4 regions of the Shewanella aestuarii genome follow, and region 4 is predicted to be linked to each of the others. Evidence: predicted binding sites of a transcription regulator. Region 4 holds the regulator's gene; each other region holds the start of a gene.
The links. Region 4 encodes sigma-54, which starts transcription at its own class of promoters, with help from an activator protein. Its sites were predicted from a motif close to GTTGGCACGNNNNTNGNNT; they were not measured.

Region 1 (2,208 bases), 1.8 Mb from region 4:
ACATTACGTCCTTTACCCATTTCTTGGGGGGCTAACCCTAATTCGCTAAGCTCTGCATCAAGGGCTTTTAAGCGTGGGCCATCATTCCATAGCACGCGATGATGTTGTGGCAATTGATTAAAAAAGCCTAACGCTTGTTGATACTGGTCTTTATCAGCTCTGTCTAACCCAATGACAATTTCACTTAGATAAGGGACCTCTTTCAGTTTATTGATAATTTGCGGTAATGCTTCGCCTTCTAACTCAGAGTAAAGCGATGGCAGAATTAACCCTAAAGGACGCGTTTGAGAAAACTTGATTAAGTCTTTTTCCATCTCATCATGGGTGCGTTGGGTAAGATTATGTAATGTGGTGACAATGCCATTTTGATAAAAATCAGCCATCTTATCCCTCCTTAATGGTTTTTGGTGAAATTGATGCTTTGGCTTGGGCTAAATTGGATTGCGTTGACAATATTAAGTTTTGCAAACATTCTGCCCAGCCTTTTGGGCCAAACTCAGTGCTTTTCATGCAGCTGTTTTTGGCCGAAAGTTGTGGAAAGGTATGTGCTGGCGATTTAATTTGCACTGCGATATCGGCAGCTTCAAGCATTGCGTTGTCGTTGCCGCTATCACCTAATGCAATGGTTTGTACGGCGATGTTGTACTCATCGGCATAAAGCTGAGCCAACCAGTTCATGGCTTTGCCTTTATCGTTGTCGCCACCAACATGAATAAAGCGACCACCTTGTAAAATGGTGGCGCCACAATCTTGCATTAAGGTAATAAATGCTTGTTTTGCTTTAGCATCACCTTGCCATAAAAGGGGTTCTGAATAGTGACGCACTAATGCCAGTTTGGCTTTTTCTGGCGACAGATCGGTAATTTCACATAAGGCTTCAGCGCTTAGTTCAGCAAAACCAAGGTAATCATCAGCAAACGCTTTTGCTTCATCTTTAAGTAATTTAAGCCAGTATTCACGAGGCTGACAGAAGGTTTTAACCCAGTAATAACCTTCCGAGAAAGTATCTTCTGGCTGGGTTTTAAAATAGCCTTTGGGGATATAGATAGCCGCGCCATTCTCACAAATAAATGGCGTATTAAAGCCAATAGTTTGTTGAATAGATTCCATTTCAGCAAAGGTTTTGCTGGTATTGGCAATGATGGGGATTTTGCGTTCGTTTAACGCTTCGATGACGTTGATCGCACTTGAAAAGCTGTAGTCGAAATGATCTAACAGTGTGCCGTCCATATCAGTAAAAATAAGTGGTAGCGTCGCCATAGTGGATCCCTTTTCAAATTTACCTAACTCTCTAAGATAAATTTAACGTTTCACTATGCGTGCCAAATTGAATAAAAATTTAAATAGCGCTTTCATTATATTTTTAAAAAGCATTAACCACATAAATTAATTAACAAAAGTTGATTAATCATAAAAGCGATACTTTCATTAAGATTTGGATTGCACTTAATAAGTGCAAGTTGATAAATACAAAAAGCGCACCATTGTGGTGCATTGGTGTGTCATTTCTGCTCAGATGTTCAAAGGTATATTGCTGACTTTAAACCGGTACTTATGGGCTAACCATACTGATTTTCAAAATAGCTTTCAATAATCAGTACCGCTGATATGGCATCAACTTGCCCCTTGGTTAAGGCTTTAAAACCACCTAATTCAAATAGGCGCGCTTTGGCATCAGTTGTGGTTAATCGTTCATCTTGGGTTGTCACTTTCACACCAAATCGACCATTTATTCGATTGGCAAACTTTTGCGCCCGTTTCGTCATTTCTTGTTCTGTGCCATCCATATTTAATGGCAAGCCAACCACAACTAAATCCGGTTGCCACTCTTTAAGTAACTTTTCAATCTCATCCCAGTTTGGAATACCATCAACCGCTTTAATTGAGGTTAATGGATTGGCACTGCCGGTTATCGCTTGCCCAATCGCAATGCCGATACTTTTGGTGCCATAGTCAAAACCTAAAACGGTTTGTGGTTGCATAGTTTTCTCATTAAAAAGTGCTAGGTTGTGTTTTTCAGTGCTTATTAAGCATGACCAACTTGATTAGAAAGTTGCCACATATCAAAACCTAATTGTTTAGAGGCGATTTCCCACAAGTGCTCAGGGTTCTTGTTATATAGCAGATCAGGCGTGGCTTTAATGGTTAGCCAGGTATTTTCAGCTAACTCTTGCTCTAGTTGATCTTTGCCCCACCCCGCATAACCTA
Region 2 (2,208 bases), 1.7 Mb from region 4:
ACTCACTTTTGACTTGGAAATACCAAGACGTCTTGCTGCAGCGCTGAAACTACCCGCGCGAGCTACATGGGTAAAAATGGCTATTGGTTCTAACAGTTCTAACATGAAAGTCGCCTTAAGCTGTTTACGACATTGAAAACGATTTTCGGCAAAGTCATTGCTACTTTACACTGTACAATTTTGTCAACTTTATACCGTGCGGTTAATTAATAAAACAACACATCAGCTTGAATTATCAATTTATGTAGCAAAATTACGCTAATTATCCGAAAAGTATCTAAATTTAGAATTAAATGTAATTTTCTTATAATTTTTATGAGTATAACAAAAAAATGTCATATAGCTCTATATTTATAATTGACAATTTTTTTATCAGAACAAACTTGGCATCAAATACTGACGTTTGCAACAATGGTCGCAAGGAATGAGAGATAGGCAACAAAAAGCCCCTGCAACATAGGTATTGCAGGGGAAGGTCAGGTGACACACAATAAAACGTTTTATTCAGTAAGGGGCTTATCTTTAATATTTGCTAACGCGTAAGGTGCAATTTGTGGAATTTGTTGTCTTACTTTGTTCTCTAAAACCATCAACTGCTCAAAATCACCACATATTTCGATAGCCCGAGATTCAATTTCTTGTGATTGAGACTCCATTTGCAGCTCAATGTCTTTACCCACATTTTCCATCTTACTAGCAAATGCATTCATTTTATCTTCAAATGATCCGCCTTCTGACGACATGATATGGCTACCCATGGTCATCATAATTGAGCCTAAAGAGTTGCTGATCATCTGTTCCATCTCTTGCTCAAACTCTTCATTGAAGGTTTCCTCAAGAGATGACTCTGTAGAACCTAGATAAAATAAATCGCCCTGCTGATAAGCCATAGAGTCAACTCGCTGTTGAATAGCCGCCATTAACTTATCTATTTGAGAGCCTGCAGAATCCCCAAATAAAGGCGTTAATGCCATCGATACCGCTTGAGTTGCCATCCCGACAACATCGCCCACTAAGTCGATCACTTCAGGGACTTGACGTGAAACTTCATCAGTATATTGGGTTAATAGCGCTTGTTGTTCAGCAGTTAACGCAACTTGCTTGCCTTCAACAAATAACTTGCCCATTTCAATGCGATATTTCTCATCACCATTTTCGCTCACCTTCAATGATTTTGGCTCAACCGTCACATCGTAGTTGAGGGTGACATTACAACTTTGATCATTAAATGACATTTTAGCCGTTGCTGGAGTTAATGCTCCGGCAGCAAACACTATCCCTGATAATGCAATACCGCTAAGTAATTTCTGTGTTGTAGTCGTTTTATAAGTCATCAGATAAATCCTTTTTAAACACGGTTTGTATGACTGAGTATTACTAACTCATTGATAGACACTACAGAGCACAGTGCATGCCAACTTTAATAAATCATTTAAAATCATAATGATAATAGCATTTTTATTTTATTGAAATTAATTGATAGAAAAGCAAAATAGTAAAATAAACCACTAATTGGTTTATTTTACTAACAGAAGAAGTAAGAAAGGCGCAACAGAGGTTAAAAAATTGACCGTCCGAGTTGCTGACAAAGGTGCTCAAGCATGGCGGTTCCCGCAAGCGAGTTGCCATTTGAGTCTAATTCAGGCGACCATACACAAATAGACATATCGCCAGGAATAACGGCAATAATCCCTCCGCCAACGCCACTTTTGCCCGGCATGCCCACTCGATATGCAAACTCCCCTGCACCGTCATATAAACCTGAGGTAGCCAGCAAAGCATTTAATTGACGAGTTTGTACCGCAGAAACTAACTGCTCACCAGCTAAGGTTTTGCCACGATTCGCTAAATACAGCATGGCCTTGGACAAATCAGCACAGTTCATCTTTAATGCACAATAATGAAAGTAAGTTTTAAGCACCTTCTCAACGTCACCATTAAAGTTGCCAAATGATTTCATTAAATAAGCAATTGCAGCATTACGCGCGCTAAAGGCAAATTCAGAATCAGCCACTTGTTTGTCGTAACTAATATGAGGGTTAAGGCTGAGTTTTCGAACCACTTCTAGCATTCGCTGTTTGGGGGCACCGCTTCGGGCATAAAGTAAGTCGGCAATAATTAATGCGCCGGCATTAATAAAGGGGTTTCGTGGTTTACCGCGCTCAAGCTCAACTTGAACAAGTGAATTAAAAGAGTGACCTGAGGGTT
Region 3 (2,208 bases), 2.0 Mb from region 4:
TTTCACCACCAACTCGGTACAAATAATAATAGGTAGGCGTTTTCGTCAGGTATTCAATTCTTCCGCGTAAATCCCAGCCTCGGCGAAATAGATCGCTGTCTACTTCGCTTATTTCATCAAGTGCGGCAAATTCTGCTTTAGTGGCTGCGGCCATTTGAAGTTCATCGCAAGCCTGCCATTCGCTTTGCCATTTTATGATGCGCTTGTGATCGCCGTTAAAGGTCGCAGGAATTTGGTATAACGGAATAGGCAGCAAATTATCACCACTGCGAAGTGGCGAACACATATGTACATAACTGGTATAAAGCAATTGCCAGCTTACAGGCTCTGTATTGCTGACTTCTGAATTAATATCTTGGCCTATAAATTTTTCTCGAGGGGTGAGCAGTTTTGCATCCGTGAGTCCTTTTAAGGCTGATTTGACCCAAGGGCTGTTATACCTATTTGCCAAACTGGTCTTTTCTGGCTGCATTAAGCGCACGCGAAACTCACCATCATTGTAGGCGACAGCAAATTCACGCCCTAAGATTTGACCATTAGCGCGTAAGGCTTCCAAATAATGGTTAATGGCTTTTTCGGCTGCAGTAATCGTAGTGTCGGCAAATGGTTCAAAGCGTAATTCAGTTACAAACATTAATTAGTTTTTCCTGCTAAAACTTGCTCTAATGATGTTACACGCTGAATTAACATTTCGATTTGTTCAACCATGAGTTGCTGCTGCGCTAACAGTTCTTCAATAGATGGCATGTCTTGAGAAGCCTGTTGTGTAACAGGTGCCTGAAACTCGGGTATGGTTTGCCATTCCGATTTTGGCATGGCTTTAAATTGCTGTAAGCCTTGAACAATTAATGGCATAGGCACTTTACCAACACGACTTTTTATCAATGCAACGCTGGGTGTGTGGCCATTAGTTGCGATAGCTTTTGCTGCTGCAATCACTTGTTCAATTGAACTCATTTTTAGTGAATTTCCTTAATTTTAAGTAGTGAGAATCACTAACTATGTTGCTTACTTGCGCATTATTGTTAAAAATCATATAGATAAAAGTTGGCATATTTTTAGCTTGTAGTAAAATATTAGCATTAACTATTTATGCTATTCTTTAATATACATTCTAACAAAAAGGACATGACATGAAATCAAAATTAATGGGTGCCGCACTAATTACTTCTTTATCTCTAGGTTTAACGGGTTGTGTGATAAATATAGGCGATCATGAGTCTCGCGCAGACCGCTTTTACTGGGAAGTTAAGCAAGAGAAAAACATTGACAACTTAACTAAGTTAAATTTGGGTATGGCGTTGGATCAAGTGCAATTGATCATGGGCGCGGCTGAGTTTACTGAGGCATTTACCAAGTCTGCAAATGACGCTAATGCTAAAGAGGAAGTGAAAGTCTTGTTTTATCGCACCCAATGGGTGGAAGGCGATGGTAAAACAACTAAAAACGAATGCACTCCTGTTGTCTTTAAAAATAATACTTTAGTCGGTTGGGGTGATACGGCTTATAAGAATATCTAGCCACTACTCGCTATTTGAACTCTGCCTTAACATGACGTCCAATTGGTCAATGACTTCAGACCATTGGGCGTCCTCCTGTAAAGACTCCGTCAAAAATGTTCTTTGAGCACTATTCCAAAATGGTGCATCAATCAACAGAGTATGTTTATCTAAAGCATGTGCCGCGATAAATATAGTTATATCTTCAGGACGATTACTTAAACCTAATTGTTGAAACAAATGGTTTAAATTAGTTTTAGTCGTATCCATTTATTTTCCATTCAGTCGGTTTTAATCAATCTTGATTGTTGATTGAGTATCGGTTGTTCTCGTAAAAAATGCAAAATCGAACATCGAAATAAAATTGCAGATTGTTTCAAAGTTGTTAACTTGCTAAGTTAGAACTGAACATCAATTAGTCAAAGGACAACGATAAATGGATACCCCAACCTTTGAGCAGTTTCGCGCAGTGTATCTGACTGCGGAAGATTTACGTCTCGCTAGTTCAATTATTTACAATGCTTACCATGATGATCCTTTTTTTATTGATGTTTTCGGTGGTGAAGACAAAAGTCTGTATGAACAGAAACTTAGAGCCGCAATACGAGAAGAATTAAATGAATTATGGCAGCAAGAACAGCCTCTAATTGGCTGGTTTGACGGTGAGCGACTCATTGGTGTGGCGTGTGTTGTGACATCGCAGATTCCA
Region 4 (2,208 bases):
TTATCGGGGGGTGAACGTCGTCGAGTTGAAATCGCCCGAGCATTAGCGGCAAACCCTAAGTTTATCTTATTAGATGAACCTTTTGCAGGGGTAGACCCCATCTCGGTTATTGATATCAAGAAAATTATTCAACAGTTAAAAAATCGTGGTTTAGGGGTACTGATCACCGACCATAATGTGCGTGAAACCCTTGATGTATGTGAACGCGCTTACATTGTTAGCCAAGGTAATTTGATTGCCGAAGGCACACCGGAAGAGATCCTAAACAATCAGCAAGTTCGGGCTGTATACTTAGGCGAACAATTCAAGCTATAGTTAATCTGAGGTGTAATTTAAATCAACGATGATTAAATTCAATCAGTGATTCACAGTCACAATGTTAACGGATAAAATAACAACTAACATTCAGTTTTAATTAACTATTTCAGTAATGAATTACTGTATAATCTGTGTGGCAAACCATATTTCATCTAGGGATTAGTCGTAATGAAAGCTTCACTCCAACTAAAAATGGGTCAACATCTAACGATGACCCCACAGCTGCAACAAGCGATTAGGTTGTTGCAGTTATCTTCATTGGAGCTTCAGCAAGAAATTCAACAGGCATTAGATTCAAATCCCCTACTAGAAATGGAAGATGAGTTTTCACCATTAAACACTGAAAAGTCAAAAGATCAATCTGACACCGACTTCAATGAAGTCTCGGTATCTGCGGTTGAAAGAGATACCTCAAACGTCGATACAGCAGAATCACTAACCAAAGAACAACTACCAGATGAACTCCCAATGGACACCTCTTGGGATGAAGTCTATACCGCATCGCCAATGTCTGGTTCAGGTTCTGGTAACCTGCCAAGTGATGATATGCCATTTCAAGGTGAAACCTCTGAAGGCTTATATGAACATCTAGAATGGCAAAAAAACCTAACCCCATTTTCCGAAACCGACTTAGCCATTGCCACAGCCATTATTGATGCCATTGATGACACAGGCTACTTAACCCAAAGCACTGAAGATATTTTAGAGGCGATGGGCGATGAAAATATTGAGCTTGACGAAGTTGAAGCCGTATTAAAGCGCATTCAGCATTTTGACCCAATAGGCGTGGCATCACGAGACTTGCGTGAGTGTCTATTAATTCAACTAATGCAATATGCCCCTGACACGCCGCACATTGAAAACGCAAAACTGTTGATCAAAGACTATTTAGATTTGATCGCTGGTCGAGATTTTCGCACCTTAATGCGAAAAACCAAGCTCAAAGAAGATGATTTACGCGAAGCTATAGAGCTAATCCAATCACTGAATCCGCGTCCAGGGGCAATGATCTCCCCCCCTGATGACGATTATGTTATTCCAGATGTATCAGTGACCAAAAAGAATGGCCGCTGGGTAGTTGAATTAAACCCAGATAACATGCCAAAAATTAGTATTAATCAGCACTATGCTTCAATGGCTCGCAGTACCAAAAACCAAGCAGATAGCCAATTTATTCGTGGCCATTTACAAGAAGCCAAGTGGTTTATCAAAAGCTTAGAAAGTCGCAACGACACCTTACTTAAAGTCGCCAATTGCATTGTGCAATTTCAACAAGGTTTCTTTGAATATGGTGAAGAAGCCATGAAACCTATGGTGTTAAATGATATTGCTGAAGCCGTTGAAATGCATGAATCTACCATTTCACGGGTTACCACCCAAAAATACATGCACACCCCACGGGGTTTATTTGAACTGAAATATTTTTTCTCTAGCCACGTTAGCACTGACGATGGCGGAGAATGCTCTTCAACAGCAATCCGCGCATTTATTAAAAAGCTGGTTGCGGCTGAAAACCAGAAAAAGCCATTAAGCGATAGTAAAATGGCCGAACTGCTGGCCGAGCAAGGGATTAATGTTGCGCGTCGTACTATCGCGAAATATCGTGAAGCGATGATGATCCCGCCCTCAAACCAACGTAAGAGTTTATAACCTACTAAGCGATTGGAGGAACTATATGCAAATCAATTTATCAGGACATCATGTAGAAATTACCGAGTCACTTCGAGAATATGTCGCGACAAAATTCACAAAGCTTGAACGACATTTCGATCAGATCAATAATGTCAACGTGGTACTGAACGTTGAAAAACAATCACAAAAAGCAGAAGCTAAAGTGAGTTTAAACGGCGCTGAAGTATTTGCCATGTCAGAAAACAGTGACATGTACGC

Region 1: the regulator sigma-54 is predicted to act here: its motif matches at 1,309-1,327, upstream of HBH39_RS12230 (HAD-IIB family hydrolase).
Region 2: the regulator sigma-54 is predicted to act here: its motif matches at 1,401-1,419, upstream of HBH39_RS12315 (YggN family protein).
Region 3: the regulator sigma-54 is predicted to act here: its motif matches at 1,047-1,065, upstream of HBH39_RS11095 (DUF3192 domain-containing protein).

What each region holds. Positions count from the first base shown of each region.
Region 1 is NZ_CP050313.1:2,792,833-2,795,040, forward strand. It holds gene HBH39_RS12225 (glycosyl transferase) at 1-383, opposite strand, end outside; gene HBH39_RS12230 (HAD-IIB family hydrolase) at 385-1,260, opposite strand; gene ruvX (Holliday junction resolvase RuvX) at 1,560-1,982, opposite strand; gene HBH39_RS12240 (YqgE/AlgH family protein) at 2,027-2,208, opposite strand, start outside.
Region 2 is NZ_CP050313.1:2,808,408-2,810,615, forward strand. It holds gene HBH39_RS12310 (LysR family transcriptional regulator) at 1-105, opposite strand, end outside; gene HBH39_RS12315 (YggN family protein) at 501-1,334, opposite strand; gene glsB (glutaminase B) at 1,559-2,208, opposite strand, start outside.
Region 3 is NZ_CP050313.1:2,490,416-2,492,623, reverse strand. It holds gene HBH39_RS11105 (Zn-ribbon-containing protein) at 1-634, opposite strand, end outside; gene HBH39_RS11100 (hypothetical protein) at 634-957, opposite strand; gene HBH39_RS11095 (DUF3192 domain-containing protein) at 1,134-1,520, shown strand; gene HBH39_RS11090 (DUF2789 domain-containing protein) at 1,524-1,769, opposite strand; gene HBH39_RS11085 (GNAT family N-acetyltransferase) at 1,936-2,208, shown strand, end outside.
Region 4 is NZ_CP050313.1:525,404-527,611, reverse strand. It holds gene lptB (LPS export ABC transporter ATP-binding protein) at 1-315, shown strand, start outside; gene HBH39_RS02485 (RNA polymerase factor sigma-54) at 487-1,968, shown strand; gene hpf (ribosome hibernation promoting factor) at 1,994-2,208, shown strand, end outside.